DNA from 2 places in the Pseudoalteromonas sp. L23 genome. Region 1 is predicted to be linked to the other one. Evidence: predicted binding sites of a transcription regulator. Region 1 holds the regulator's gene; the other holds the start of a gene.
The links. The regulator NrdR, encoded in region 1, represses ribonucleotide reductase genes. The targets are predictions, from matches to a motif close to AAACACNANATNTNGTGTTT.
Positions count from the first base shown of each region.

Region 2: a site for NrdR is predicted at 4,723-4,742, ahead of nrdA (class 1a ribonucleoside-diphosphate reductase subunit alpha). Genes of this name have one in related genera too.

Region 1 is NZ_JAKKCW010000001.1:498,805-514,922, reverse strand. Features, by position in the region: gene L3V43_RS02365 (EamA family transporter) at 1-488, opposite strand, end outside; gene rdgC (recombination-associated protein RdgC) at 857-1,771, opposite strand; gene L3V43_RS02355 (HAMP domain-containing sensor histidine kinase) at 1,929-3,689, opposite strand; gene L3V43_RS02350 (response regulator) at 3,888-4,253, shown strand; gene thrA (bifunctional aspartate kinase/homoserine dehydrogenase I) at 4,494-6,908, shown strand; gene thrB (homoserine kinase) at 6,914-7,852, shown strand; gene thrC (threonine synthase) at 7,852-9,135, shown strand; gene glyA (serine hydroxymethyltransferase) at 9,393-10,649, shown strand; gene nrdR (transcriptional regulator NrdR) at 10,735-11,184, shown strand; gene ribD (bifunctional diaminohydroxyphosphoribosylaminopyrimidine deaminase/5-amino-6-(5-phosphoribosylamino)uracil reductase RibD) at 11,181-12,293, shown strand; gene L3V43_RS02315 (riboflavin synthase) at 12,295-12,951, shown strand; gene ribBA (bifunctional 3,4-dihydroxy-2-butanone-4-phosphate synthase/GTP cyclohydrolase II) at 12,980-14,092, shown strand; gene ribE (6,7-dimethyl-8-ribityllumazine synthase) at 14,209-14,673, shown strand; gene nusB (transcription antitermination factor NusB) at 14,685-15,095, shown strand; gene thiL (thiamine-phosphate kinase) at 15,139-16,101, shown strand; gene L3V43_RS02290 (phosphatidylglycerophosphatase A) at 16,110-16,118, shown strand, end outside.
Region 2 is NZ_JAKKCW010000002.1:150,883-167,000, forward strand. Features, by position in the region: gene L3V43_RS04460 (TonB-dependent receptor) at 1-155, opposite strand, end outside; gene L3V43_RS04465 (YaeQ family protein) at 330-854, shown strand; gene yfaE (class I ribonucleotide reductase maintenance protein YfaE) at 914-1,186, opposite strand; gene nrdB (class Ia ribonucleoside-diphosphate reductase subunit beta) at 1,186-2,316, opposite strand; gene nrdA (class 1a ribonucleoside-diphosphate reductase subunit alpha) at 2,370-4,655, opposite strand; gene L3V43_RS04485 (HAD-IA family hydrolase) at 5,011-5,658, opposite strand; gene ubiG (bifunctional 2-polyprenyl-6-hydroxyphenol methylase/3-demethylubiquinol 3-O-methyltransferase UbiG) at 5,655-6,365, opposite strand; gene gyrA (DNA gyrase subunit A) at 6,631-9,303, shown strand; gene serC (3-phosphoserine/phosphohydroxythreonine transaminase) at 9,515-10,597, shown strand; gene aroA (3-phosphoshikimate 1-carboxyvinyltransferase) at 10,597-11,877, shown strand; gene cmk ((d)CMP kinase) at 12,132-12,848, shown strand; gene rpsA (30S ribosomal protein S1) at 12,945-14,612, shown strand; gene ihfB (integration host factor subunit beta) at 14,674-14,964, shown strand; gene L3V43_RS04525 (LapA family protein) at 14,982-15,245, shown strand; gene L3V43_RS04530 (lipopolysaccharide assembly protein LapB) at 15,248-16,118, shown strand, end outside.

The DNA of each region.
Region 1 (16,118 bases):
TGGAGTAAATTCACGTCTTGCAGGCGCTTCATAATGAGGTTTGAAAACGACCAAAATAATGCCGCGAATAGAATGAGTACCGCGCCCAACATTGTCGTTGACCCAGAGGAGTTGATAAAAAACAAACTAAAGCCAAACGTTGCAATGCTAATCCCTACCACTTGAAAGCGATCCATGGTTTCCTTTAACAACAAAACACTTAGCAAAATCGTGAAAATGACTTGGGCTTGTAGCAGCAAAGAAGCAATGCCGGCTGATGCATTTGATTCCATCGCAATAAACAGCAAGCTAAACTTAAGCACACCTAAAAATAGCCCAACCCCGAGTACGTTCCATACCGACGTGTTAGGAAAAGGAATGAAGAATACTGCTGGGATCGCGACTACCAAAAAACGCAAGCCCGAGAATAAAATAGGAGGTAACTCTGCTAGGCCAAATTTAATGACCGAAAAGTTAAGCCCCCAAATTATCACTACTATTAAAGCCAATGAAATGCTTTTTACATTCACGCGAGTCAAACTCCGTTTAATTGTACGAGTTACCGTTTTCGGGTATCGGACTACTGGCGTAAATTGTCTTCGATGCCTGAAATTCAGGTTAGCAAAGCGTTACTGCCGAAGCCGAATTGCTATCATGCCATTGAAGAGTAAATAAAGCGCGACAAATACGTTGGTTAGTGCAAATAAACTCGCGAGTCAGTAACTATACGCTCGTACTTGAGTGCGTGCAATCTGCTTGTTATTAGCGCAAAGTGACCTTGTGAAGATAGCGTATTGAGCTGGATAAAGAAAAATTGATAGCCATATCCGCTATCAATTTTTCGTACCCAAAGCTCAACAGACTATAGATGGTAAAATTAAGACTCTAGGCCTTCGTCGTCACCAAGACCTTTGGTTAGATCTTCTAACAACTCTTTGATTTCTTCCGATACCAAAATAAAGTCAGCATCAAGTTTAACGGCTAGATCTTCTTTTGGGATATCTGCATTTTGGTCTTTAAGTGCTTCTGCATAGCTTAAACGTTTTAATGTACCATCGTTTTGTAAAACGAATTTCACGCGCTCACGCCAATCTAACGCGAGTTTAGTCACACGTTTACCGTTTTCTAGGTGCGTTTTGATTTCGTCTGATGAAAGGTCATGTTGTTTTAACTTGACTTGAGCGCCGTTGTCATCTGGCTCTTGCAACTCAGCGTCGGTGCCTATTGCAAAGCCTTCAGGTGCACTAAACTCGGTGAGCCAGTGTGTTAGCTGTAAGTCTAAATCATAGTTTGCAAACGCAGGTACAACAGGAAGCGTGCCCAGAGACTTACGCAGTAGTGCAAGTAGTTCTTCCGCTTTATTGAAGCTGGCACTATTTACAATCACCCAACCTGATTTTTGGTCGATAAAAGCAAATTGTAGGCTCGATTTTTTAAACGCTTGAGGCAATAAAGTGGCTAGGATATTTTCCTTGATATCGTCTTTTTCTTTTTTCTTTACTGGACGATTTTCTTGTTGCTCTATTTGCTCAATTTTTTCGGCGACCATTTCATTGACTACGGCTGCAGGAAGCACCTTTTCTTCGCGCTTAGCACAAACTAAGATACTGTCTTGAGAAAAATGAGAAAGCATCTGACCATGTTTACCGAAGGCTTTTGTCCAGCCAAAAGTGGTCATGTCTTGGCTACCACAAGGACGAAAAATATCCTGCTCGAGTGCTTTTTCGAAATCTTCTTGTGCGTAAGTTACATCTTGTTTGAATTTGTAGCAGATTAAGTTACTGAACCACATAGAAATATGCCCGTCTGGAATAAAATTGCGGTCATCATAGCAAAAAGGTCACAGCTTGTATTCCACTAGATGATGTTTGGTGGTGGGGGAGATATCTTGCGCCAATACGCCACTTTGCAGTATGGCGTATTGGATGGTTGTTGTGCTCTAAACTTGGTTAGCTAAACATCGCCATTGGTTTTTGTAAGTCTTTTGGGAAACTGATGTAGTAGGTGAGGCCTTTGCCTTCTTCACTATTTACTTCGATATCCCCATTCAAGGTTTGTTTTACGAGGTTTAAGGTAATATGGGTACCAAGCCCACTGCCACCTTGATCGCGTTTGGTCGTAAAGAAGGGGTCAAACAACCGGTCTAGTTGGGCTTTACTTACGCCCTTGCCGTTGTCTTTGTAGACGATATTTACCATACCATTGTCTTCTTTAATCTTAATATCTATTTGTCCTTGGTCTTGATTTTCAAAACCGTGGATCAAAGAGTTCATGATCAGATTAGTGAATATTTGGCTAATTGCCCCAGCTGGTAAATTTAGCGTCATGTCTTCAGGGCACTCAATATTCACTTGATGATGAGTTTTCTTCAATTTTGGATGTAATGAGCGGATCACTTCACCAAGGTATTGCTTCAGGTTAATGGTACGAACCGCCTCACTGGCCTGATCGACTGCAATTTGTTTAAAGCTTGCAACAAGCTCAGATGCGCGGTCTAAATTGGTTGTAAGTAGGCTAGCACTTTGCTTTGCTTCGCTAATGAATTCTTCTAACGCTTTTGGTGATAAGGTTTTTCCGTTGTAAGCCGCCTCAAGCTGATCTAAACGCTCCTGTAAGAACGACGTCGCAGTCACGCCAATACCAACGGGGGTATTAATATCGTGCGTAATACCGGCAACGAGACCACCAAGTGCCGCCATTTTTTCAGAGCCGACTAAGCGCTCTTGTGCCATGTTCAGCTCATCTACGTATTTCTCAAGTTCTTTTTGTTTCGTTAATAGTTCTTCTTCTGTTTGTTTTCTTAAATCAATCTCTTCTGTGAGCGTTAACTTCTGCTTTTCTAATTCATATTTTTGTTGCTGAAGATCCATCATCGCTTGGCTCAGGTTTGAGGTCTTACGTGCGACTTCTTGTTCCAGCTGAATGTTATGTTGATCAAGTTTTTCATTGCTGATCAAAAGCTCTTTTTGAGTTTGATCGAGCTTTTTACGATATTCAGAGACCTTATCAATTAGCTTATTGAATGCCTCTTCCATGATCTTTAGTTCATTACGCTCTTTTGCGCCGATATCTATTTTATGGCCATCAACGTTGTCGACCTCAAAGTCTTCAATTTGTTCGGTGAGATCGCTTAATGGTTCGGTAAGTAGCTTTCTGAAGGCAATTAAAAATAGAATAATCAAGAATGTTGTCTTGATCATCGCATTACCTATCAAAAAGTAGATAGAGATCATGATGCGACTAAAGACCACCTCTCGGCTAGAAAATAATGTTACGTCGCCGACTTGCGTTGCGCGTCCCGAGAATTCAAAAATCAACGGAAACGTATAACCAAACAAACCGGATGGCGTATCTTCGATTATTGCTTCTTCTTGAACAAGCTGTTGGCTATACAGCTCGTGAATATCTAGTGAGCGGCCAAGCTGTGAAATAATTTCGCCGCTGTCATCTCGTACAATAATTCCTTCGATCATGGGGATCGCAAGTAGCCCCTCAGCCGTAGTAACGGTCTGCTTCGTATTGAGTTCCCATATGGCACGGGTCAAACTGCGGCTAAAGGTTTTTTGCAGCATAGTAAGTTCATTGCGAATATAGTCTTTAGTATTGACGTATTCGGCAACGATTTGACCACATGTGACGACAAAGGTTAGAAGGAAGTAAACCGACAGCACATTGGTGAGCAATTTTTTTGAGAGGCTTTTTTGCAGCATGAATTAAGCTGAGCTCCTACGGTAAGTTCATCGCCTTTGTATAATCTGTTTTTAAAGTTAGCCAATAAATGGTTAAAAATAAATAATTATCTTCATTAATTATGCTTTTTAGCGCCTTACCTAGGAAAGTTTAATGTGTTATAAGATAGCGATATCCAGTGACCGTTTTATTAACGATAGTACAAGACTGACCACTTTATGAGTTATTCCGTCTTAGTTTGCGATGATTCGGCTGTCGCCCGTAAACAAGTCATTAAAAACTTACAGAGCAAATTAGACCTGACCTTGCACCAAGCACAGAATGGCCAGCAGGCGATTGATTTACTGAAAACTCAGCAAATAGATTTATTGTGTCTGGATTTAACCATGCCAATACTTGATGGGATTGCTGTGTTAGAGGCAATAAAAGCACACCGAATTGAATGTTTCGTGGTGGTTATTTCGGCAGATGTTCAGGCCAAGATGAAAGAAAGAGTAGCAAATTTGGGGGCGTTAGGGTTTTTAGAAAAACCGGTTAAAGCAGAGCAGTTATTAGGATTACTGCACCAGTTTGGGATCCGATAACTTATCTATGCAAATTACAAATGTCACTATTAAAAATTTGCATAATCTATTTTGCTCTTTCGTATTGACAGCGCGGCTAAACTTCAGGCACTCTAAAATTATGAAAACGAATATTATCACTACGACCATTATTACAACCACCATCCTAACGGGATAGTGGCATAGGTCAGTGCGAGTTTGAAAAAGGCCTGTGTTCACTAAGAACACAGGCCTTTTTTGTTTTTGGAATGAGGAAAAATGATGCGAGTACTAAAGTTTGGAGGGTCTTCCCTCAAAGATTTTGCCTGTTTACAAAGAGTCAGCGAGCTAGTTAAAGACCATGGCCAACAACAAGCGCTTATCGTGCTGTCGGCTCCCGGTGGCATGACAGATCAGCTCGTTGAGCTTGCTGATTTGGCTGGACGAGGAGATGCGTTTGACTCCCAGTGGCAGTCATTTACTTCCCGCAGCCAAGGCCTATACGATGAAGTACAAGCGGTGTACGGTAGTGTTGTAGGCTGGCCTGACTTTGAATTACTTAAGAATAAATTAGATGGGGCCAAGTTACTGGGACATTGTCCAGATCAAGCAAGAGCCTATGTCATTAGTTTTGGCGAACGCATTAGCGTTGCGCTGATGGACACCATGCTGCAATCAGATTCAGTCGCGCTTAGTGCTGACGCTTGTGTAAAAACGCAGGGCGGGTATCTCGATGCTGAAGTTGACCTTAAGCTAAGTAAAGTATGTTTTGCAGAGTTAGTGCGTGCCCAAGCGTCGCGTTTTTATATCATGGCAGGATTTACGGGAAGCAATGAAGCGGGCGAGCTGACAACGCTTGGTCGCAACGGTTCTGACTACTCTGCAGCTGTCGCAGCTGCGTGTCTTGAAGCTGAAATCTGTCAAATCTGGACTGACGTTGATGGCGTCTACAGTGCAGATCCTCGTCTGATAAAGAAAGCGACTAAGGTCGACGTGCTATCTTATAAAGAAGCCATGGAGCTATCTTATTTTGGCGCCAAAGTGCTGCACCCAAAAACCATTTTACCTTGCGCCAAAGCAGATGTGCCTTGTGAAATTAAAAATACTCATGACCCAGAAGTGCCGGGTTCACTGATTTGTGCTCAAGGCGGTGGCGAGGCTCCAGTAAAAGCGCTTTCGAGTCTTGATAAACTGGCCATGTTGACCGTTGCAGGACCTGGGATGAAAGGCAAGGTTGGCATGGCTGCTCGGGTCTTTTCTGCACTGGCAGCAGATAACGTATCCATTGTACTTATTACGCAATCTTCTTGTGAATTCAGCATCAGTTTCTGTGTCCATGAGCAAGACTTAACACTTGCGCTGGTTGCGCTTGAACAGGCATTTGAGCTTGAAACGCAAGCAGGATTAATCGACCCAATTGAAGTGCAACGTAACCTTGCTATCGTTACTTTGGTTGGCGACAACATGAAAGCGCACAAAGGTCTTGCGGCCAAATTCTTTGCGTCACTTGCACAGGCTCAGGTGAATATTGTTGCCATCGCGCAGGACTCAACGGAGAGTTCTATTTCGGCGGTGGTTGACGGTGAACTTTGCCAAGATGCAGTAAAAGTGTGTCACGAAAACTTCTTCACGCACGTGCCATCCATTGATGTTTTCTTGATTGGCTGCGGTCTAGTGGGTCAAGAATTAATGAAGCAGTTTCATAAGCAGCAAGCATGGCTTGAAAAACGCAATATCCGTTTGAACCTCTATGGCATTGCAAACTCAAGTAAGTGTTACTTAGACCCAGAAGGCGTACCGTTTGATAACTGGGAATTGGCGCTTGAGAAAGCGGAGTCGGGCTTTGATTTACAACAGGTTAGCCAGTTTGTTAGACAAAATCATTTAATTAACCCTGTGATTGTCGATTGTAGTGCGGCTCAATTCGTTGCCGATGGCTATTTAGACTTTCTTAACGCGGGCTTTCATGTCGTTGCGGCTAATAAAAAAGCCAATACTGGCAGCTATGAGTATTATCAGTCACTGCAACAGGCTGCACTAGCTAAGCGCCGTCACTTTCTATATGAAACCAACGTTGGCGCCGGACTCCCTGTATTAGACAACCTTAAATTGCTGTTTGGCGCAGGAGATGAATTGCTTTCATTCAGTGGTATTTTGTCTGGCTCGCTATCGTATATCTTTGGCGTATTGTCGGATGGTTTATCGCTATCGGAAGCGACAGAGAAAGCCAAACAAAGCGGTTTTACAGAGCCAGATCCGCGCGATGACTTATCTGGTACGGATGTCGCGCGTAAGCTGCTTATCATTGCCCGTGAATCGGGACTGCCGTTGGAGCTCAGTGATATTGAAGTTGAATCAGTATTACCTGAAGGGTTTGCTGAGGGCGCCAGTGTTGATGAATTTATGGCGCAATTACCGCAATTAGATGATGCTTTCGCAGCGCGTATTGCGGCGGCCAAAGCACAAGGCCAAGTGCTACGCTATGTCGGTTCAATTGTTGACGGTAAATGCCGCGTTGGCATTGAAGCGGTAGATAAAGAGCACGCTTTGTACGATATTCGTGACGGTGAAAACGCACTGGCTATTTTGAGCCAATATTATCAACCAAAGCCTTTTGTGATCAGAGGTTATGGCGCGGGCGCAGAGGTAACCTCTGCAGGCGTATTTGCTGATATCCTAAAAACGCTGTCGAGGTAGGAGCTATGAAAACATTTTATGCACCAGCGTCAATGGGTAATTTTTGTGTTGGCTTTGATGCCCTTGGCGCCGCACTCCAGCCTATTGATGGCAGTTTACTGGGTGATCAGGTCAGCGTTGAAGCCGCAGAGCGTGATACGTTCAACTGTATTGGTCCATATGCTGAAAAGCTCTCCGCTGATCCTAAAGACAATTTAGCGTTTCAGTGTTTACAGCACTTCAAACAGCATGTGGCACCCAACATGCCGGCGGTTGCCATGACCTTGTATAAAGGCCTTCCTGTTGGTTCAGGTCTAGGCTCTAGCGCTTGCTCTGTGGTTGCCGCTTTTGCTGCACTCAATGATTTTGCCAATACGCAATTAAGCCAAGAGGCGCTTATTGAATTAATGGCCGACTTTGAAGCTAAGGTCAGTGGTGGTCGTCACTACGACAACATCACGCCCTGCTACCTTGGTGGGCTACAACTGACAGCAGACTGCATTCCAAGTAAAGCAATCAGCGTTGCGCATGATGAAAGCTGGTTTTATGTTATTGCATATCCTGGCTTTGCCTTGAATACAGCGAAAGCAAGGCAAGCACTACCACAGCAGTTTTCTTTGCATGATACGGTGGAGTTTGCCCAGCGACTGTCGGGCTTTTGTTTATTGATGCAGTCAGGTCAATTTGACAAAGCACTGTCGATGATGAAAGACAGCATTGCCGAGGAAGCGAGAGCGCCACTCATTGCTGGCTTTAACGAAGCAAAAGACGCGCTACCAGCCCTAGGTGCCGAGCTGGTGAGTATTTCAGGGGCAGGGCCCACACTATTTGCTATTTGTAAGTCTGAGCAACAGGCAAATGCAGTGCAGCAATGGTTGCAACAAAATTACATTAACGAAGCGGGTTTTAGCCATATTTGCCGATTAGATGCGCTTGGCACAAGAGAATTAAAGGATCAAAAGTAATGAAATTAGTGAATTTAAAAGACGAACAGCAGGTTGTTTCATTTGTTGAAGCGGTAAAAATTGGTTTAGGTCGTAACCAAGGAGTTTTTTTTCCTCCTACATTTGAGCGTATTGCAGATGTTGATGCACTACTTGAATTACCTTTTGCAGAGCGCAGTGCCAAGGTATTACATCACCTTATTGGTGATGAACTACCACAAGATACCCTCGATGCGATGGTAAAGCGCGCCTTTAATTTCCCTGCTAAATTAGTCGAAGTTGCTAAAAATCAGCATTGTTTAGAGCTTTTTCATGGGCCAACATTGGCGTTTAAAGACTTTGGCGGCCGCTTTATGGCGGAATGCATTAGTATGTTTAATCAAGGTGAGCGCGTGACTATCCTCACCGCAACAAGTGGTGACACGGGCGCCGCCGTTGCCCATGCATTTTACGAAAAAGAAAATGTCGATGTTGTGATCCTTTATCCTCATGGCAAAATTTCGCTTGCCCAACAAAAGCTGTTTACAACACTTGGGAAAAACATTCATTGTTATGCTGTAGATGGCAGCTTTGATGACTGCCAAGCGATGGTAAAGTCAGCATTCCTTGATGACGAAGTAAAGCAAAAGCTTGGTCTCAATTCGGCAAACTCCATCAACATCAGCCGTTTAGTGGCGCAAGTGTGTTATTACTTTGAAGCGCTAGCGCAATTACCTAAATCTCAGCGTGATAAAGTGCATGTTTCAGTGCCAAGTGGTAACTTCGGTAATGTCTGTGCGGCGATGATTGCGGCCGCGATTGGACTGCCTATTGCCAAGTTAAGTGCCACGACAAACCAAAATGATACTGTGCCCCGTTACATTGCCTCGGGTGAGTGGCAACCAAACGACACTTTGGAGTCACTCTCTAATGCGATGGACGTGAGTAAACCTAATAACTGGCCTCGTGTTGAAATCATGCTAGAAAGAGGAGATTTTAACAAACATGACTTTTATTCACGTTCGGTGACGGAAGCGCGAACTCAGACAGTAATGCAAGAATTACATGATAAAGGTTACTTGGCTGAGCCGCACACTGCGATAGCCTACGAGGGATTAGCACTGGACTCTCAAGCGGATGAAACCGGAATTTTCCTTGCCACTGCGCATCCTGCGAAGTTTAAGGAATCTGTAGAAGGTGTTTTAAATCAGCAGCTTGATATGCCGAAACCGTTGGCCGATGCATTGCAAAAACCATGTTTGGCAGAGCCGCTTAATGCAGATTATGATGCTTTGAAGGCAGCAATGTTAGCAAAACTCAACTAAATCAGAGAGCCTATCTGAGTGGGTAGAACGGCCACTCAGATAAGGTCAATTTCAAGACTATATTAGCTTTTCAAATACAACTTAGGTTGTCTTATTTAAAATATTAATGTTTAAATAAAAAAATATCATCGCGATAGGGGTGTGAAATAAATTCAATCCCTGCTTAAATATGCCCATGCTGATTTCATAGGCAAACTGGTTATCTTGTGATGCTAGATTGTCTTTAAAAATACCCTTACGTTTACCTAGGAGAAACCATGTTAGAACGTAACATGAATATTGCAGATTTTGACCCAGAACTATTTGCAGCGATTGAAGCAGAAACTTCACGTCAAGAAGAGCACATCGAGCTTATCGCTTCTGAGAACTACTGTAGCCCACGTGTACTTGAAGCGCAGGGTTCTCAGCTAACAAACAAGTATGCTGAAGGTTACCCAGGTAAGCGTTACTATGGCGGTTGTGAGCACGTTGACGTGGTTGAGCAGCTCGCGATTGACCGTGCCAATGCGCTATTTGGTTCGACTTACGCAAACGTTCAGCCTCACGCTGGCTCACAAGCAAATGCGGCGGTATTCCAAGCGCTACTTCAGCCACATGACACTGTGCTAGGTATGAGCCTTGCTCACGGTGGTCACTTAACGCACGGTTCACACGTAAACTTCTCTGGTAAAACGTACAATGCTATCCAGTACGGTCTAAACGAAGAAACTGGTGAAATCGATTACGCGCAAGTTGAAGCGTTAGCACTTGAGCACAAGCCAAAAATGATCATCGGTGGTTTCTCTGCGTACTCAGGTATCGTTGACTGGGCTAAGTTCCGCGAAATCGCTGATAAAGTAGGCGCTTACCTACTTGTTGATATGGCGCACGTTGCAGGTCTTGTTGCCGCTGGTATATACCCAAGCCCAGTGCCTCATGCACACGTTGTAACAACAACAACGCACAAAACGCTAGCGGGTCCTCGTGGTGGTCTTATCATCTCTGCTTGTGATGATGAAGAAATCTATAAAAAGCTAAACTCTGCGGTATTCCCTGGCGGTCAAGGTGGTCCTCTATGTCACGTTATCGCTGCGAAAGCGGTTGCGTTCAAAGAAGCACTACAGCCAGAGTTCAAGTCATACCAAGAGCAAGTGGTTAAAAATGCACAAGCTATGGTTGCGGTACTTCAGGAGCGTGGTTATAAAGTGGTTTCTGGCAAAACTGAAAACCACCTGTTCCTACTTGACCTGATTGATAAAGACATCACAGGTAAAGATGCAGATGCAGCGCTTGGCCGTGCAAATATCACAGTAAACAAAAACTCTGTACCAAACGATCCACGTTCACCGTTCGTTACTTCTGGTCTTCGTATCGGTTCTCCTGCGATCACTCGTCGTGGCTTCAAAGAAGCTGAGTCGAAAGAGCTTGCTGGCTGGATCTGTGACGTACTAGACAACATCAATGATGAGTCTGTACAGGCACAAGTGAAAGAAAAAGTAAAAGCAATTTGCGCTAAATTACCTGTTTACGCATAATTTCGCTCACAAAAAAGCAGTTTTTTGTTATGATTAAGGCCGCATTCAAGCGGCCTTTTTTGTTTTTGAGTCAACGAGAGCGTCTATGCATTGTCCATTCTGTACAGCCAAAGATACCAAAGTAATAGATTCACGTTTGGTTGCTTCCGGCCACCAAGTCCGTCGCCGTCGTGAGTGTATTTTATGCCACGAACGCTTTACTACCTTCGAGGGCGCAGAGCTCTTAATGCCGCGCGTGATAAAGCAAGATGGTACCAGGGAGCCTTTCAATGAGGATAAGTTACTCAATGGCATGCACCGAGCGTTGGAAAAGCGTCCTGTTAGTACAGAACAAATAGAAGAAGTAGTACACCAAATTAAATCTCAAATTCGTGGTACTGGCGAACGTGAAGTACCAAGCGGCATGATTGGCGAATGTATTATGGAAGCCCTCAAAAAGCTCGATAAAGTGGCTTATGTGCGATTTGCTTCAGTATATCGCTCTTTCGAAGATATTCGTGAGTTTGGTGAAGAAATTGCGAGGTTGGGGGATTGAGCCAGTTCACAACGCAAGACCATGATTATATGAGCCGCGCCATCACGCTTGCAAAGCGCGGTAAATACACCACAACACCCAATCCAAACGTCGGCTGTGTGATCGTAAAAGACGGTGAAATCGTCGGCGAAGGTGCACACTTAAAAGCAGGTGAAGGCCATGCTGAAGTACATGCGCTTAAGCAAGCTGGAGCTAAAGCCGCAGGTGCAACTGCCTATGTAACGCTTGAACCATGTAGTCACTATGGCAGAACGCCGCCGTGTGCAAAAGGTCTGATTGACGCAGGCGTCAGCAGAGTGGTTGCAGCCATGGTTGATCCCAACCCACAAGTTGCAGGGCGTGGATTGGCAATGTTAGAAGCCGCGGGAATTGCAACGGCTTTTGGTTTGTTAGAGCCACAAGCAAGGGCACTGAATACCGGATTCTTGAAGCGAATGGAGTATGGGTTGCCGTTCGTGACTTGTAAGCTTGCCGCTTCTGTTGATGGTAAAACCGCACTAAACAATGGCCAGAGCAAGTGGATTACCTCAGCGGCAGCGCGCTTAGACGTACAGCGCCACCGCGCGCAGAGCTGTGTGGTCTTGACCGGAGCCGATACGGTTATGGTAGACAACGCAAGACTCAATGTTCGTGAGGAGTTTTTGCAAGACACCGATTATCCTCAATCTGAGCTACGCCAGCCGATACGTGCGATTATTGACTCACAAAATCGTCTGACACCAGATCTTGCGCTATTTACAATTGCATCTCCAGTGATTATTTTCCGCCGTACTATTGATAATTCAGTGCAATGGCCTCATTTCGTAGAGCAAATTGTCGTGCCTGAAATCAACGGTAAGCTCGACCTAAAAGCCGTGCTCAACAAGCTGGCTGAAAAGCACTGTAATTATGTTTGGCTAGAAGCCGGTGCCACCCTTGCGGGGGTAATGCATGAACAAGGGCTAATCGATGAATATATCATCTATTTGGCACCGAAAATAATTGGCGCTGGAAAAGGGCTGTTTAACACCACACCACTGAGTGCCATGTCGCAAATACCTGAGTTAGTGTTTGGCGACGTTTGCCAAGTGGGGCCTGATCTCAAACTTATCGCGACTAAAGAGAAGTAAAATGTTTACAGGTATTATCGAAGCAACAGGAACATTAACTCAATTGCAGCTCAAGGGCGGCGATTTAATTGTTCGTGTGACCACGACATCTCTTGATATGAGTGATGTAAACTTGGGTGATAGTATTGCCACGAACGGGGTTTGCCTGACCGTAACTGAGAAGTTTCATGATGGCTTCAAAGCCGATGTTTCTAACGAAACCTTAAGTTTGACGCGTTTTGCCGAGTACCAACAAGGCCAAAAGGTAAATCTTGAAAAGGCACTGCAGCCGATTTCACGCCTAGGCGGTCATTTGGTGTCAGGCCATGTGGATGGTATTGCTGAAGTGGTTGAGATAACCGCTAATGCCAGAGCGACTGACTATTGGTTAGCCGCGCCGTCATCGCTAATGAAGTATATTCCGTATAAAGGTTCGGTTGCCATTGATGGTATCAGTTTGACGGTCAATGCCGTGGAACAAAACCGCTTTAAATTGACCATAGTGCCACACACGGCGCAAGAAACGACGATTGCAGGTTTTCAAGTCGGGTCAAAATTAAACCTAGAGGTTGACCAAATCGCCCGCTACCTCGAAAGGCTAATTCAGGGTGAGCCAAGCGCTGCCAGCGAGTCCACTCTCACAACCAGTCTATTGGCGAAAGCTGGCTTTATAAAGTAGCCATAGACAAAGTAAAAATGGGAAAACTATGAGTTTAAATAGTGCTGAGGAAATCATCGCGGACATTAAAGCCGGTAAAATGGTTATTTTGATGGACGATGAAGACCGAGAAAATGAAGGTGATCTGATCATTGCAGCAGAGCACATTACACCAGATGCAATTAATTTCATGGCAACATATGGTCGCGGGTTAATCTGTTTGACCATGACACAGGAGCGCTGTGAGCAGCTGAACTTGCCACTAATGGTGAAAACCAATGGCGCTCAGTTCTCTACCAACTTTACTTTGTCTATTGAAGCTGCGAAAGGCGTAACGACAGGTATTTCAGCGGCAGATCGCGCCCGTACAGTACAAGCTGCAGTTGCCAAAGGTGCAGTACCTGAAGATATTGTACAACCAGGTCATATCTTCCCAATCATGGCGCAACCAGGCGGCGTTTTAACGCGTGCAGGCCATACTGAAGCCGGATGTGATTTAGCGCGTTTGGCGGGACTGGAGCCTGCATCTGTGATTGTTGAAATTCTCAATCCAGACGGCACTATGGCACGTCGCCCACAACTAGAAGTGTTCGCAAAAGAACACGATATTAAAATCGGCACCATTGCTGATTTAATTGAGTATCGTAACTTAAACGAAACCACTATCGAAAAAGTAGCAGAGTGTAAACTGCCTACTGAGTTTGGTGAGTTTAATCTAGTGACGTACAAAGACACCATTGATAATCAACTTCACTATGCGATGGTAAAGGGCGAGATCAAATCGGAAGAAGCCAATTTAGTACGTGTGCATTTGCAAAGCACGTTTAACGATATTCTTCATTCAGATCGCAGCGCGGATAGAAGCTGGACACTGCAAAGTGCTATGAAGCACATCGCCGACAACGAAGGCGTATTAGTCATTCTTGGTAAGCAAGAACGCAGCGAAGAGATAGAAGCGCTGGTTAAGGCATTTGCTGCGGAAGATGCGGGTGAACAGGTGAACTACCGTAAATTCCAAGGTACTTCGCGTACCGTAGGTGTGGGGTCGCAAATTTTGGCTGATTTAGGCATTCAGAAAATGCGCCTAATGAGTCTACCTAAAAAATATCATGCACTGTCTGGTTTCCACTTAGAAGTGGTTGAATACGTCGAACCAAAATAATTCCAAAATGCCAAATTGATCGCAACCGCCTATATTCAGATAGTAGGCGATTGCCACATTACTGTGCTATCATGCGCCTCAATTTGGCAATTGCTCATACAGATTAGGAACATCTAATGAAAGTAATCGAAGGTAATAAATACGCTCCTGGCAAAAAATTTGCCATTGTCATTTCACGTTTTAACGATTTTATCGGTAGCAGCTTACTTGAAGGCGCTGTAGATGAATTAAAACGTACCGGTGGTGTTAGCGATGAAGACATTACGGTTGTATATGTACCGGGAGCGGTTGAACTACCACTAGCAGCAAAACGCGTTGCGATGAAAAAACAGCACGACGCGATTATTGCGCTAGGTGTGATTATTCGTGGTGGTACACCGCACTTCGATTTAGTTGCTAACGAGTCTAACAAAGGCTTAGCTAGCGTTTCATTAGATTATGATATCCCTGTCGCTTTTGGTGTACTTACTACTGAAAGCATTGAGCAAGCTATCGAGCGCGCGGGCACTAAAATGGGCAACAAAGGGGGAGAAGCCGCCCTTGGAGCTCTAGAAATGGTGAACGTGCTAGAGCAAATTTAAGAGGAATCTCAGTGAAACCAGCAGCTAGACGCAAAGCACGTGTACTTGCTTTACAAGCTATTTATTCTTGGCAGCTAAGTGGTAACCCAATTGCCGATATCGAACAGCAAATGCTGATCGAAAACGACGTAACGAAAGTCGATGTAGAATACTTCAAAGACTTAGCGCGTGGTGTTGTTGTTAACCAAAAGCAGCTAGACGAAGCAATTCGTCCGCATTTAGCTCGTCCACTTGAAGAATTGGATATGGTTGAGCTTGCCGTGTTACGTGTTAGTGCTTATGAGCTTAAATTCCGTGAAGATGTGCCATACAAAGTGGCTATCAACGAAGGTATTGAGTTAGCGAAAATGTTTGGCGCTGAAGAGAGCCACAAATTCGTTAACGGTGTACTAGACAAAGCGGTTAAGTTTATTCGCAAATAAGCTTTACTATAGGAATAGCCGGCCTTGGCCGGCTTTTTTGTGTATGAAAGAATTTGAGCTAATCAATCACTACTTTAAAGGCCGTGGCATTACTCGCCGAGATGTAGAGCTTGGGATCGGTGATGACTGCGCCTTGGTTTCAGTTCCTGCTGGCAATCAACTTGCGGTAACTACGGATACGCTAGTTGCGGGTGTGCACTTTTTTGAAGATATTCCACCTCGAGCACTAGGCCATCGGGTTATCGCGGTAAATCTTAGCGACTTAGCTGCTATGGGTGCAGAACCTACTTGGGTGTCACTTGGTTTAACGCTACCTAAGGCTGACTTGGAGTGGTTAGAAGCCTTCACTGAGGGCATGCATGAAATTGCTGAGTACTATAACGTACAAGTAATAGGTGGCGATACAACGCAAGGTCCATTGACTATCACTGTATGTGCAAAAGGTATTGTACCAACTGGTAAAGCACTCAAGCGCTCAGGAGCGCGGGTGGGTGATTGGATTTATGTAACAGGTCCACTTGGTGACGCAGGGCTTGCTATTGAAGCGCGAAAACAGGGCTGGACACTTGAGCCAAAACATTACAAAGCGGCGCTTGAAAAGTTTAACTACCCAGCACCAAGGGTTGCTGCGGGCCAAGTGCTTAGGGGTCTTGCTACCTCTGCAATTGATATCTCAGACGGTCTACTCGCGGATCTTAAGCATATTTTACGTAGCTCGTTAGTTGGCGCTAAGATAAACGCCGATAAAGTTCCTCAGTCTGATGCGCTGCGCTCAAGCCTTGATGAAGATGCACGCATGCGGCTCGCGCTCGGTTTTGGCGATGACTACGAGTTACTCTTCACGGTCAATGATAATAACAAAAATGCCGTGGAAACCAGATTGAAGCAATATGGTGTTGAGCCAGTTTGTATTGGCCAAATTACGGCTAATAATGGCGAAATTCAATTGCTCAAAAAAGGTCAACCTTACCAGCTCACAGGGTTTGGTTTTGAGCATTTTAGCTAGGAGTTGGTTTGGCTAAG
Region 2 (16,118 bases), on a different contig from region 1:
TTAACTGACTTGCTTTTGCCATGAAGATGGATGGTTACATTACTAAGTGGTTGATTGTTTGCGTCAACAACTTTACCTGTTAGTTGTGCAGCATAAGCTGGCGCTGCCCCGATTATTGAAATTAATGCGCTGGCGATAAGAGACTGCTTAAACATATTTTATTACCACGAGTTAGATTATGTATTGAACGAGTGAGCCTATTCGGCTAATAGAGTGATAATATAACACTACAAATTTGGAGGATCAATAACGTTATACTATAACTTAGTTATTGTTGAAATTAGAATTACAACTATAGTTAAGGAACAAGTCAAAGTGAGCACAACGTAATGAACAAACCATTTGTCTTCAAGGCAAGGATTAAGGTTGCTGACTTATTTCACCATAGCCACCATGAAGAAGCATTTACCACCGCCATGTTGTCAAAAGAAAGTAGTGAGCACTTTGCGATGAAATTACTTGGGATATGCGCACTGTCTTTTGATAAGCCGGCAAAGTGGAGCAAGGCGGAGAAAAAACATTGGCCGGACGTATGGCTAGAAGACGACAACGACCAGGTTGAAGTCGCTTTGTTTATTGGTACCTTAGAGGTCGATGAGATACTCAAGTATGAAAAGCTTTATGCTAAGGTTGTGGTGTTGTGTGCTGACGGTGAGCAATGGTTTGAAGAGCGTCGAGCGCAATTACAGTTTATTGGATCTTTCTCTGTGTTTAGTATTCCCACGGACTTTGTGGTTGAATTGTGTGAAATGCTGACGCGAAGTTTACATTGGGATGTGATTTTTGAAAATGGGGCGATGAGTGTTACTGATAGCGAACACTACATTCGTACTCGAATTACCAAGCTGATTTAAGGCATTAGTTAGGAATAATGGCTGCTAGAGAATAAATTGCTATCTCGGATTTTGGTTATTTACGGCAACTCTATTTTAATGTGGCTTGTGGGTCTGCTACAGCACAATAAAATTTCCCCATCTCTCACAAAAGCAAGTGGCTCGTTCGCGTACTGTGTTTGTCCTTCGATGAGCTTGGCGCGGCAAGCACCGCAAAAACCCTCGCGGCATTGATAGGGGACTTCAATATTTGCTGCTTCAAGGGTTTCGAGTATCGAAGACGAAGAAGCCACATATTCCAGTGGCTCCTCAATATTCTCAACCTGAATTAGGAAGGATGGCTTTTCAACCATTACAAGTCGAAATCGCCAAAGTCAGAGGCATCGACTTCAGAGTCGATTTGTCCAACAAGATATGAGCTGATCTCAGCTTCCTGTGGTGCAACCTGAACATTGTCAGAAACAAGCCAAGCATTGATCCACGGAATAGGATTCGATTTGGTCTCAAATTGCGTTGGTAAACCAACCGCTGACATACGAATATTTGTGATGTACTCAACGTATTGACACAAAATATCTTTGTTCAGGCCAATCATTGAACCGTCTTTAAACAGATACTCAGCCCATTCTTTTTCTTGCTCAGCTGCTTCAACAAACATCTTAATTGCTTCTTCACGGCATTGTGCTGCCACGATAGACATTTCAGGGTCATCTTTGCCTTCTTGCATGATATTCAGCATATGCTGTGTGCCAGACAAATGAAGCGCCTCATCACGAGCAATTAGCTTGATGATCTTTGCATTACCTTCCATAAGCTCGCGCTCAGCAAAAGCAAATGAGCAGGCAAAGCTCACGTAGAAGCGGATTGCTTCTAAGATGTTTACCGACATGATGCAAAGGTACAGGAGCTTTTTCAGCTCAAACAAGTTTATGACGACCGTTGTGCCATTAATTTCATGCTTGCCTTCACCGTACTGATTATAAAGGCTTACCTTTTCAATCAGTTCATCGTAATACTTGGTAACTGCATCCGCACGTTCAACAATTTTGTCATTGCCCACGATGTCATCAAAGATTAACTCAGGGTTTTGCGTCACATTACGAATAATGTGAGTGTAAGAGCGACTGTGGATCGTTTCACTAAAAGCCCAAGTTTCGATCCAAGTTTCAAGCTCAGGGATGGAGACGATCGGCAAAAGCGCAACGTTTGGAGAGCGACCTTGCACACTGTCTAGCAATGTTTGATATTTTAGGTTGCTCAAAAAGATATGTCTTTCGTGCTCAGGAAGTGCCTGAAAGTCCAATCTATCCTTACTTACGTCTACTTCTTCTGGACGCCAGAAAAACGATAATTGCTTTTCAATTAGCTTTTCGAAAATAGGGAACTTCTGTTGGTCGTAGCGAGATACATTAACAGTTTGTCCGAAAAACATCGGTTCTTTTAATTGGTCGTTATGATTTCTGCTAAACGTAGAATATGCCATAAATGTGTTACTCAATACCTAAAAAAGCGGGTGATGACCACCCGCATAAAAAGTTATATCTTACAAGCGCCGCCTTCACAACCATCGTCTTCTGCTTCTGGTTTCATCTCATCTTGAGCATCAGAAGCACCGTCGCGGGTGTTATGGTAATAAAGTGTTTTAACACCAAGTTTGTATGCGGTGAGTAAGTCTTTTAGCAATAGCTTCATAGGAACTTTACCTGCTTCAAACTTACTTGGATCATAATTGGTATTTGCAGAGATAGTTTGATCGATGAACTTCTGCATAATACCAACCAGCGCAAGGTAACCATCGTTAGATGGAATATCCCAAAGTAGTTCATAGTTGTTCTTGAGGCGGTCGTACTCAGGTACAACTTGCTTCAAGATACCATCTTTACTTGCTTTAACACTGATATGACCACGAGGTGGTTCAATACCGTTTGTCGCGTTTGAAATTTGCGATGATGTTTCCGATGGCATCAAGGCTGACAACGTTGAGTTACGCATACCGTGTTCTTGGATACTTGCTCTTAACGCATCCCAGTCAAGGCGTAATGGCTCTTCACAGACTTTATCAAGGTCACGCTTATAGGTATCTATTGGCATGATACCTTGTGAGTAGGTCGTCTCGTTAAACTTAGGACAAGCGCCGCGTTCTTTTGCCAGTTCATTCGATGCTTTCATCAGATAGTATTGGATCGCTTCAAATGTTCTGTGTGTTAGGCCGTTAGCACTACCGTCTGAGTACTTAACACCATTCTTTGCAAGATAATAAGCAAAGTTAATCACACCGATACCCAGTGTACGGCGTCCCATCGTTGCATTGTACGCAGCAGGAACAGGATAGTCTTGATAGTCTAATAGGTTATCAAGTGCGCGAACCGCAAGCTCTGCTAACTCTTCTAGCTCATCTAAAGACTTGATGGCTCCTAAGTTAAACGCTGAAAGCGTGCAAAGTGCAATTTCACCTTCAGGGTCATTTACATGGCTTAACGGCTTCGTTGGTAGTGCAATTTCAAGGCATAGGTTTGACTGGCGGATCGGTGCAACCTTAGAGTCAAACGGGCTGTGTGTATTACAGTGGTCAACGTTTTGTAGATAAATACGACCGGTGCTCGCACGTTCTTGCGCAAACATTGAGAATAATTCAATCGCTTTAATGCGTTTCTTACGAATAGACTCATCTTGCTCGTACTTAACATACAGTTCTTCGAATTTATCTTGATCTTCAAAGAATGCGTCGTAAAGACCTGGCACATCTGATGGACTAAAGAGCGTAATATAGTCGTCTTTAATTAGGCGGCTATACATGGTTTTGTTGAACTGCACGCCATAATCTAAATGACGTACGCGGTTTTCTTCAACACCACGGTTATTTTTTAGTACTAATAGGTTTTCAACTTCAAGATGCCAAAGCGGGTAGAATAGGGTCGCCGCGCCACCACGTACACCGCCTTGAGAACAGCTTTTAACAGCCGTTTGGAAGTGCTTATAAAACGGAATACATCCAGTGTGGTACGCTTCCCCATTTCTGATTGGGCTACCAAGTGCACGAATACGGCCTGCGTTAATACCAATACCGGCACGCTGACTGACGTATTTTACAATCGCAGAAGAAGTCGCGTTGATTGAATCTAGGCTATCAGCACATTCAATCAGTACGCAAGAGCTAAACTGACGTGTCGGCGTACGAACACCAGCCATTATTGGCGTTGGTAATGAAATCTTGAATGTTGAAACCGCATCGTAGAATCGCTTAATGTAATCTAGACGCGTTTCTTTCGGGTAGTTTGCAAACAGGCTTGCAGCAACTAGAACATATAAGAACTGCGCACTTTCATAGATCTCACCCGTTACGCGATTTTGTACAAGGTACTTACCTTCCAACTGCTTAACGGCTGCATAGCTGAAGTTCATATCTCGGCTATGGTCGATGTAGCTGTTTAGCTCATCAAACTCAGCTTTTGTGTAGTCGGTAAGAAGGTGCTGATCATAGCGCTTGTCTTCAACCAGCTTTACCACATGGTCGTGTAAGTGCGGCGGCTCAAAACAGCCATAGGCTTTCTTACGCAAGTGGAAAATAGCCAAACGAGCGGCTAGATACTGATAATCTGGAGACTCTTTTGAGATCAGATCGGCTGCAGCTTTAATAATCGTTTCGTGGATATCACCAGTACGAATACCGTCATAAAACTGGATGTGTGACTTTAATTCAACCTGAGAAACTGAGACGTTATCTAGGCCTTCTGCCGCCCATGTAATGACACGATGGATCTTATCTAGATCTAACGGTTCTTTGCGACCGTTTCTTTTGCATACAGATAGCTGTTGGTTCATGTTATGTGCCTGTATTCCTTAGGAACGCGCTTTAGATATCGCACGAATATAAAATTGTTTAGCAAACCACCACTATATATGGTGCCCTAGTGGCTAGGGATCACAAGATAGTGGGGTTGACGTGAATTTGCAAGAGAACAACTCGGGCAGAATTGTGGATAAGTTTGGGATAATTTATTTATGTAAGTATCCACTAACCTATGACAATCCACTTATCTGCCCACAAAGAAAAATCAACAAAAAGATGATGCTTTTCAGCAAAAATAAAAAAAAATTCTAACTGATTTTTTTCTACACAAATTCGTATCTATTATAGCAAAAACACAATATATGGTGTTTTATTTTTTTATCGACACTAAATATGCGATAACGTGTCTAATGGGTTAGTAAGATAGAGATCCGCATGCCAAGACTTAGCTTCGGATTCAGATGGAATGAATCCCCACATTGCTGCTGCACTAATCATTTTTGCGGATTTTGCAGCAATAATGTCTCGCTCAGCATCACCAACATAAATACACTGCTCAGGTGATACCCCCAATTTTGACGCCACTAACAGTAAAGGCTCGGGATGAGGCTTGGCCACCGCCAGTGTATCTCCGCATACTACTGTCTCGATCTTTGCAAGTTCAGGGATCTGTTTTAGTAGCGGAAGCGTTAAAAACTCAGGTTTGTTCGTCATGATCCCAACCTGAATCTCTTTTTCTAAAAGTGCCGCTAATAACTCACCAATTTGCGCAAAGCATTGGGAATGTACTGATAAATTCTCCAGGTAGTAGTCGAGTACACCCTGCCGTAATATTTGAATGTCGTAGTGCTTTAATGACTCACCAAATCCTACTTGCAACATCGCTGCTACGCCGTTTGAAATCGCACTGCTATAAACCTGTTTGCCGACAATAGGCATTTTATTAGCAGCTAAAACGTGGTTTAGTGCGGCTCCTAAGTCATCACTGGTATCCAGCAAGGTGCCGTCTAAATCAAATAGTACCGCCTGGATCATGCCAGCTTCTCAAAGTGTAGAATGTAGTTAACTGAAACGTCTTTAGTTAAGGTAAATGTTTTGCCGATAGGGTTGTAGTTAATCCCTGTCGCCGCCCTAACTTTGAGGTCGTATTTTTCAGCCCAATCAATTAAGGTCGAAGGGCGAATAAATTTATCATGCTCATGCGTGCCTTCAGGAACCATTTTAAGCAGTTTTTCTGCGGCGACGATAGCCAGTAAATACGCTTTTGTAGTTTTGTTTAAGGTAGAAAAAAATACATGACCGCCGGGCTTAACTAGCTGTGCGACTGAACGAATAATGGATTCTGGGTCTGGTACGTGTTCTAGCATTTCCATGCAAGTTACTACATCGAACTCACCTTGGTGCATGGCTGCGAATTCTTCCGCTGGCACTTTTTGATAGTCTACGTTAACGCCGACCTCTAATGCGTGGAGCTTTGCGACGTTAAGCGGCTCTTGCCCCATATCGATACCGGTTGCATTTGCACCCAGCTTAGCCATGCTTTCTGTTAAAATCCCGCCACCACAACCGACATCTAATACTGTTTTTGCGAATAGGCCTTCACACTTATCGTTAATAAAGTCCAACCTCAACGGGTTAATGTCGTGTAATGGTTTAAATTCTCCCTCTCGGTCCCACCAGCGCTCTGCTATTTCTTCAAATTTAGCGATTTCATTAGGGTCTACATTTTGATGTTCGGTCATAAAAAACTTCCTCGTCGAATTGAGCGCATTATAAAGGGGATTAGATAAAAATAGCACCTGTAAAACGGTAAAAAGTGTGTTAGCATGCTTAACGAATTTTATAATAAACAAAGCCCCCGCTGATACTCTGAGGCAATTCGGCTATTTTTTGAAGTGCGTTTAATTGGCGCTTCAGCAGAAAAAGCAATTTGCTATTCAGATAGCATCTCAACACAAGTTGTAGTGTGACACAAAAGGGGTGGACACTGAAGGAAAGTGGAGTCAAATGTCTGATCTCGCCAATGAAATCCTGCCAGTCAATATCGAAGATGAATTAAAAAATTCATACCTAGATTATGCAATGAGTGTAATCGTAGGTCGTGCATTACCTGACGTACGTGACGGCCTAAAGCCTGTTCACCGTCGTGTATTGTTCGCGATGAATGAACTTAAAAATGACTGGAACAAACCTTATAAAAAGTCAGCTCGTGTAGTTGGTGACGTAATCGGTAAATATCACCCGCATGGTGATAGCGCGGTTTACGATACTATTGTACGTATGGCTCAGCCTTTCTCTCTACGCTATATGCTCGTAGATGGACAAGGTAACTTTGGTTCTGTCGATGGTGACTCTGCAGCTGCGATGCGTTATACCGAAGTACGTATGGCGAAAGTCGCTCACGAGTTACTTGCTGACCTTGAAAAAGAAACCGTTGATTATGTACCAAACTACGATGGTACAGAGCAAATTCCAGATGTGTTACCAACTAAAGTGCCTAACTTATTGGTGAATGGTTCATCTGGTATTGCGGTTGGTATGGCGACCAATATTCCACCTCACAACTTAACTGAGGTGATCAATGGCTGTTTGGCTGTGATCCAGAATCCAGACATCACCATTGAAGAGTTAATCGACTATATTCCGGGTCCTGATTTCCCGACTGCCGCCATCATTAGCGGTAAAAACGGCATCGAACAAGCCTATAAAACAGGCCGTGGTAAGATCTATATCCGCGCGAAAGCTGAAATCGAAGTCGATGAGAAAACAAGCAAAGAAACCATCATCGTTCATGAAATTCCTTACCAAGTTAACAAAGCAAGACTAATCGAAAAAATTGCAGAGCTTGTTAAAGATAAAAAGGTTGAAGGGATCAGTGCACTACGCGACGAGTCGGATAAAGACGGTATGCGTATTGTTATTGAAATCAAACGTGGTGAAGTCGGTGAGGTTGTACTAAACAACCTATATGCTCAAACACAACTACAAACTGTGTTTGGCATCAATATGGTTGCACTAGACAACAACCAGCCTAAGTGTTTCAACCTGAAAGAAATGCTTGATGCGTTTATTATTCACCGTCGTGAAGTTGTAACGCGTCGTACTGTATTTGACCTGCGTAAGGCAAGAGACCGAGCGCACACGCTTGAAGGCCTCGCAATTGCGCTAGCTAACATTGACCCAATCATTGAGCTTATTCGTAAGTCTCCAACACCAGCGGAAGCGAAAGCGGCGCTAACTGCGCGAGCTTGGGATCTTGGTAACGTTAAATCAATGCTTGAGCGCACTGGCGAAGAAAATGTTGCGCGTCCAGATTGGTTAGCGGAAGAATTAGGGATCCGTGATGGTCAGTATTATTTGTCTGAGCAACAAGCCCAAGCAATCCTAGACTTAAGACTACACAAATTAACAGGTCTTGAGCACGAGAAAATTCTAGCAGAATACAAAGAACTACTCGATCTTATCGCTGAGCTACTGTACATCCTTTCTACTCCAGAGCGTTTGATGGAAGTGATCCGCGATGAGTTAGTTGAAATCAAAGAAACGTATGGTGATGAGCGTCGCACAGAGATCACTGCTGCTGCGCACGATATCAGTTTAGAAGATTTGATCAACGAAGAAGACGTTGTCGTTACGCTTTCTCATGAAGGCTACGTGAAATATCAACCTCTTAGTGATTACGAAGCTCAGCGTCGTGGTGGTAAAGGGCGATCTGCAACTAAGATGAAAGATGAAGACTTTATCGAACGTCTACTCGTTGCAAATACTCACGATACAATTCTTTGTTTCTCCACTTCTGGCCGCTTGTATTGGTTGAAAGTTTACCAGCTGCCGCTTGCATCACGTGCTGCGCGCGGAAAGCCAATTGTTAACTTGTTACCACTCGAAGCTGATGAGCGTATTACGACAATTTTACCGGTTCGTGAATACGAAGAAGATAAGTTTATCGTCATGGCGACGGCAAGTGGTATCGTTAAGAAAACACCGCTGACTGCATACAGCCGTCAGCGTGCAAGTGGCATTATTGCTATCAACTTGAACGAAGGCGATAGCCTGATCGGTGCTAACATCACCACAGGTGAAAATGACATCATGCTATTTACTGAGCATGGTAAAGTTGTACGCTTTAACGAGAAGCAGCGAGATTCTGAAACAGGTGAAGTGAAGCGTGATCCTGAAACTGGCGAAGAAATGTTGGCTTTACGTCCGATGGGCCGTACAGCAACAGGTGTTCGTGGTATCAAGATGCCAGATGACGTGAAAGTGGTATCACTAATCGTACCACAAGGCGATGGTGCAATCTTGACCGTAACTGAAAATGGTTATGGTAAGCGTACACCGCTTGAAGAGTACCCAGCGAAGAGCCGTGCAACACAAGGTGTTGTGTCAATCAAAGTAACTGAAAGAAATGGTTCTGTGGTTGGTGCGGTTCAAGTTGATGACAACGATGAAATCATGCTGATTTCAAACCGTGGTACGCTAGTTAGAACGCGTGTAAACGAAGTTTCTACGGTAGGCCGTAACACCCAAGGTGTTATTCTGATCCGTACGATGGAAGAAGAAAAGGTAGTTGGTCTTCAACGCATCGAAGAAATTGAAGTGGAAGCGTTGCCTGAAGGTGATGTTGCAGAGTTTGAAGGTGAAGCAACACCGGCTGCGGAACCTGACGCAGAGGAATAAAAAACCCTATCCAAAAAAAAGCGACTTCGGTCGCTTTTTTTCTTTCTGTCAATTTTTTCAATCTGTTCCTCTATGACAAGAGCCTGAAGCCTGATAAATTAAGGCTACCAACAATCCGACGTTTTAGTCGGGCAGCCCACTGTTCATCCAAAAAGTCATGAGAATAACGCTATTCTTTGGATGATCTAGATTATTTGGAATGAGGAAAAATATGACGGTTTATAATTTTTGCGCGGGTCCTGCGATGTTACCTGTTGAAGTTATGAAAAAAGCGCAAAAAGAATTTTTAGATTGGCAAAATTTAGGCGTGTCGGTGATGGAAGTTAGCCATCGTTCAGCGCCTTACTTGGAGATGGCGAAGCAGTGTGAAGCCAGCTTACGTCGTTTGATGAACATCTCTGATGAATTTGAAGTCCTGTTTATGCATGGTGGTGGCCGAGGTCACTTTGCAGCTGTACCGCTAAATCTACATGTTGATGGTGTACCTGGCGTATATATCGAGAACGGGATCTGGTCTACCGGTGCGACGAAAGAAGGTGAAAAATTCACGCAAACGCATGCGATTAATATTCGTACTGACGAAAATGGTCAATTCGATATTTTACCTGTCTCTGAGTGGAAGCTACCAGAAAACGCTTCATATATTCACTATTGTCCAAACGAAACCATCGATGGTATTGAAATATTTGACGTTCCAAAGCATGCAACCGCACCAATTGTAGCGGACATGTCTTCCAATATTTTATCTCGTGAAATTAACGTCGATGACTTTGATTTGATCTATGCTGGTGCGCAAAAAAATATCGGTCCTTCGGGTCTCAGTATCGCCATTGTACGTAAGACGTTATTGAAGCGTGAAGGGCTGCCAAGACCTGCTATCCTTGATTACGCCATTGAGGCTGATCAGCAAAGCATGTACAACACACCACCGACATTTGCATGGTATCTTGCGTTTGAGGTATTCAAGTATCTTGAAAGCATTGGTGGTGTTAAAGCTATGGAAGCGCACAATCAAGAAAAAGCAGCCATTTTATACGATTACATCGATGGCTCTGACTTCTATTCAAACAAAGTTGCAAAACATTGTCGCTCATTGATGAACGTACCATTTTGGTTAAATGATGACAGCCTAAATGCTAAATTCTTGGCAGAGGCAGAACAAAACGGTTTAATTGCACTTGAAGGCCACCGTTTTGTTGGCGGTATGCGAGCTAGTATATACAACGCCATGCCAATTGAAGGGATCAAAGCGTTAGTTGCATTTATGGATGAATTCGCACGGGAGAACAGTTGATGGAACAATTGACTCTCAAGCCTATTACTAAAGTCAGTGGCAGTGTGACGCTACCTGGCTCTAAAAGCTTATCAAATCGTATTTTGTTGCTTGCAGCATTGTGCGAAGGCACGACAAAAGTGACGAACTTATTGGATAGCGATGACATCCGCCATATGTTAGGCGCATTGTCTCAGTTAGGCGTTGAATTAACGTTAGAAGACGATAATACGGTGGCACTGGTCAAAGGAAATGGTGGCAACTTTAACACCCCCGTTGAGCCCCTATTTTTAGGCAATGCCGGTACAGCATATCGCCCATTAACTGCAGTGCTTGCAGCTATACCCGGTGATTATGAACTGATTGGTGAGCCACGAATGGAAGAGCGCCCAATTGGCCATCTTGTCGATGCCATGCAAACGCTTGGTGCCGATATTCAATATCTCAAAAACAAAGACTACCCGCCGTTAAAAGTTGCAGGTAAGCAACTTGCTGGTGGTGAAGTTGAGATTGACGGCAGTATCTCAAGCCAATTCTTAACTGCATTATTGATGGCGGCACCGCTTTTTAGTGGCGATACGAATATTGCGATTAAAGGTGAACTGGTTTCAAAGCCTTATATTGATATTACTATTGGCGTGATGGCGCACTTTGGGGTTCATGTCGAAAACCACGATTACCAACATTTTGTGGTAAAAGCAGGCCAGCAGTATCAATCTCCTGGAACACTTATGGTCGAAGGGGATGCTTCGTCAGCTTCTTATTTCATTGCTGCAGCCGCAATTGCAGGTGGTGAAATTGAGATCAAGGGAGTGGGTAAACAAAGTGTGCAAGGTGATATCGGCTTTGCCAAAGTGATGGAACAAGTCGGTGCAAACATTGATTGGCATGATGAGCGTATCGTTGTCCGAAAAGGTGAGTTAAATGGTGTGGATATTGACGCCAATGCTATCCCTGATGCGGCGATGACGCTTGCAACCGTAGCGCTATTTGCAAAAGGTAAAACGGCAATTCGTAATATCTACAATTGGCGTGTGAAAGAAACCGACAGGCTAGCTGCCATGGCGACTGAGCTAAAAAAAGTAGGCGCAGAAGTGGTAGAAGGGCACGACTTTATCGAAGTTACGCCACCGGCTAATTTTAATTTCACGGATGTAGACACATATAATGACCATCGTATTGCGATGTGTTTCTCGATGGTTGCTGTGGGTGGTCAAGCTATCACGATTAACGACCCTAAATGTACGGCAAAAACTTTCCCAACCTATTTTTCAGTGTTAGAAAGCATTAGTCAGTATTAATTTCATCCAAGGTGTTGAAGATCTTCAACACCTTAAAATCTTCTATAAAATAGTCAATCTTAACAAAGTCAAATACACGGGTGTTTGACTGAATTTCATTCAATTAAAGCCAGTTCGCACCTGACGTATAGCATTTTGCGTTGCACTAATAATTTGAGATATAACAAAAAATGACAGGTAAATAAGGATATATTCAGTAAATTGACGTATACTATGCGCCGTCAAATTCAGGTGAGCATTTTTAGGAGGTCTAAATGCAGGCAGCTATGCCAGTTATCACCGTAGACGGCCCAAGTGGTTCAGGCAAAGGAACTGTTTGTCGCTTGTTAGCTGAAACATTAAATTGGGAAGTGTTGGATAGCGGTGCGATTTATCGCGTGCTTTCGTTAGCGGCATTACACCACCAAATTGCAACTGATAACGAAGAGGGTTTAGTCCCACTCGCTGCCAATTTGGATGTACAGTTTTCTATCGATAAAGAAACTAAAAAAAGCAAAATTGTACTTGAAGGTGAAGATGTTACTAACACCATTCGCAATGAAGAAGTCGGCGCAGCTGCGTCAAAAATTGCGGCGCTACCTCGAGTAAGAGAAGCATTATTACGACGTCAGCGCGCTTTTAGAACTGAAGTTGGCTTAATTGCAGATGGACGCGATATGGGAACGGTGGTATTCCCTGATGCTGAACTTAAAATTTATTTGACTGCAAGTGCAGAAGAACGTGCTCGCAGGCGATTTGTTGAGTTGAATGAGAAAGGCCATGATGTTACACTAAGTGGTCTGTTAGAAGACATTAAAGCTCGCGATGATCGCGATATGAATCGCAAGGTTGCCCCATTAGTTCCTGCTAGCGATGCGGTAGTTGTTGATACAACTGAGCATAATGCTGAGCAAGTGTTCAAACAGGTTATGTCTTTTATTCAAGACGCCATTGTGGCCGGTAAACTTCCAAAAAGCTGTTTACCTAAGTAATTTATAATGACACAGGCAGGAAGCTAGTGTTTATTTAATAACCCCATGCAGCATGGTTGCTAATTGGTAATTTAACTTTATAGAGACGTATTTAGTATGTCAGAAAATTTTGCGCAGTTATTTGAAGAAAGCCTACAGGGTTTTGAAGTTGAGCAAGGCTCAATCGTTAAAGGTACAGTAATCGCTATTGAGAACAATGTTGTTCTTGTTGATGCTGGCCTTAAGTCTGAAAGTGCAATCCCTGCAGAGCAATTCAAAAATGCTGCTGGTGAACTAGAAGTTGCAGTAGGCGACGAAGTAGACGTTGCACTAGATGCAATCGAAGACGGTTTCGGTGAGACTATCCTTTCTCGTGAAAAAGCTAAGCGTCACGAAGCTTGGATCCGTCTTGAGAAAGCTTGTGAAGAGCAAGAGACTGTTACTGGTGTTATCAACGGTAAAGTTAAAGGCGGTTTCACAGTTGAAGTTGATTCAATCCGTGCATTCCTACCTGGTTCACTTGTTGATGTACGTCCAGTTCGCGACACAGCTCACCTTGAAGGTAAAGAGTTAGAGTTCAAAGTAATCAAGCTAGACCAGAAGCGCAACAACGTTGTTGTTTCACGTCGTGCTGTTATCGAGTCTGAGAACTCACAAGAGCGTGAAGAGCTGCTTCAAAACCTTGTTGAAGGCCAAGAAGTTAAGGGTATCGTTAAGAACCTTACTGACTACGGTGCATTCGTAGACTTAGGTGGTGTTGACGGTCTTCTACACATCACTGACATGGCTTGGAAGCGTGTTAAGCACCCTTCAGAGATCGTGAACGTAGGTGACGAAATCAACGTTAAAGTACTTAAGTTCGACAAAGAGAAGACTCGTGTTTCTCTAGGTCTTAAGCAACTTGGCGAAGATCCATGGGCTGCTATCGCTGGTCGTTACCCAGAAGGTGCTAAGCTTACTGGTCGTGTAACTAACCTAACTGACTACGGCTGTTTCGTTGAAATCGAAGAAGGCGTTGAAGGTCTAGTACACGTTTCAGAAATGGATTGGACTAACAAGAACATCCACCCTTCAAAAGTAGTTTCACTAGGTGATACTGTTGAAGTTATGGTTCTTGAAATCGACGAAGAGCGTCGTCGTATTTCTCTAGGTCTTAAGCAGTGTAAAGCTAACCCTTGGCAAGAATTTGCTCGTCTTAACAACAAAGGCGACCAAGTTTCTGGTAAGATCAAGTCTATCACTGACTTCGGTATCTTTATCGGTCTTGACGGCGGTATCGATGGTCTTGTACACCTATCTGACATCTCTTGGAACACTCCAGGTGAAGAAGCTGTACGTGAGTACAAGAAAGGTGACGAAATCACAGCTATCGTTCTACAAGTTGACCCAGAGCGTGAGCGTATCTCTCTAGGCGTTAAGCAAATCGACGCTGATCCATTCACTAACTACCTAGACGCCAACAAAAAAGGTGCTATTGTTAAAGGTAAAGTGACTGAAGTTGATGCTAAAGGCGCAACTGTTGAGCTAATCGAAGGCGTTGAAGGTTACATCCGTGTAGCTGACATCGCGCAAGAGCGTGTTGAAGACGCGACTGCTGCTGTTTCTGAAGGCGACGAAATCGAAGCTAAATTTGTAGGTGTTGATCGTAAGAACCGTACTATCAGCCTATCAGTTAAAGCTATCTACGAAGCTGAAGAAAAAGAAGTACTAGAGAAGCTTAAGAAAGATGAGCCTGCGTTCGAAAACGCAATGGCTGCAGCTTTCAAAAATGCTCAAAAAGACTAATTAATCAGTCTTTAAACTAGGAAGGGCGCTCAGCCCTTCCTTTTACACTAAAGGAAACATTATGACAAAGTCTGAATTGATAGAACAACTTGCACTGCAGCACGCTCACGTTCCTGTTAAAGATGTAGAGAATGCGGTAAAAGAAATCCTTGAACAAATGGCTGGCTCATTATCAGACTCGGAACGTATCGAAATCCGTGGCTTTGGTAGTTTCTCGCTTCACTTCCGTTCCCCTCGCACTGGTCGTAATCCTAAAACGGGCGAGACAGTAGAATTGGATGGTAAATACGTACCACACTTTAAGCCAGGCAAAGAGCTGCGCGATAGAGTAAACGAAAGCTTAAATAATTAAGTCTAACGGAGCTAAACTTGGTTGCAGTATTGAAAAAGGGATTAGCTGTTGTTGCCATACTGATTGCATTTTTAGTTGGAACACAAAATCCACAAGTTGTTAATGTCAATTTTGTAATTGCAAGTGCAGAGTTACCACTCGCAACCTTAATGAGTATTTGCTTAGCTCTTGGGATAATTATTGGTTTACTTGTAACAGCGTCGGTTTTATCTAAGCTTAAATGGCAAAATCATCGCCTAAAAAAAAGTAATAGTAAGCTTAGTCAAGCAGCCGAACGCTAGTTATGATCGAGCTACTGTTTTTATTACTACCTGTAGCTGCCGCTTACGGTTATGTTATGGGTAAAAATAGTGCTAAGAATCAAGCCCTAGAGCAAAGTAGACAAATTACCTCTGAATACAGTAAAGGCCTAAAATTCCTACTAGATAGGGAAGAAGATCAGGGTCTTGAACACCTCACCAAATTACTTGAAGTCTCAGCAGACTCCGTCGACCATTATTTAACACTCGCATCGCTCTTTAGAAAGCGGGGAGAGTTAGATAGAGCGATAAAAATTCATGAGCTACTACTTAAACAACCTAATCTAGACGAAGAAGTGGTGAAGTCCTGTCGTCTAGAGCTTGCTCAAGATTACGTCTTAGCCGGTCTATTGGATAGCGCTGAAGAACACTTAGTCATTCTTGTAAAGCTTGGGTTTAAGGATGCACTCGATCCAATTTTAAACCTATACTCTCAAACTAGAGATTGGCGAAAAGGCGTTCATATGTATGAAGCGCATCCTGAGCTTTTTAAAAAGTCGTCTCATTGCGCGACTATTGCAAACTTCTATTGTGAAGCTGCAAATCAAGAAAAGAATCCAAGCTTATTCGAAAAAGCGACAGCGCTCGCGCATGAAACAGTAAGACCCTTGTATGAAATGGGCAAAGATGCATACAAACACGATGATTACGTGAAGTGTATATATTATTGGCGAAAGCTCGTGAGCCAATTTGTATTTATGGCGCCACTAGTAATAGAAGACCTCGAATCTTGTTATGTTAAATTAAATATTCATGAGCAATTCTTTGAGTTAGTCTCCGAGCTATTAGAAAAAGGAGGAGTGCTGATCAGAATTAAGTTCTGCCAAGGATTAGTCCAAAAAGGTCATATTTCTG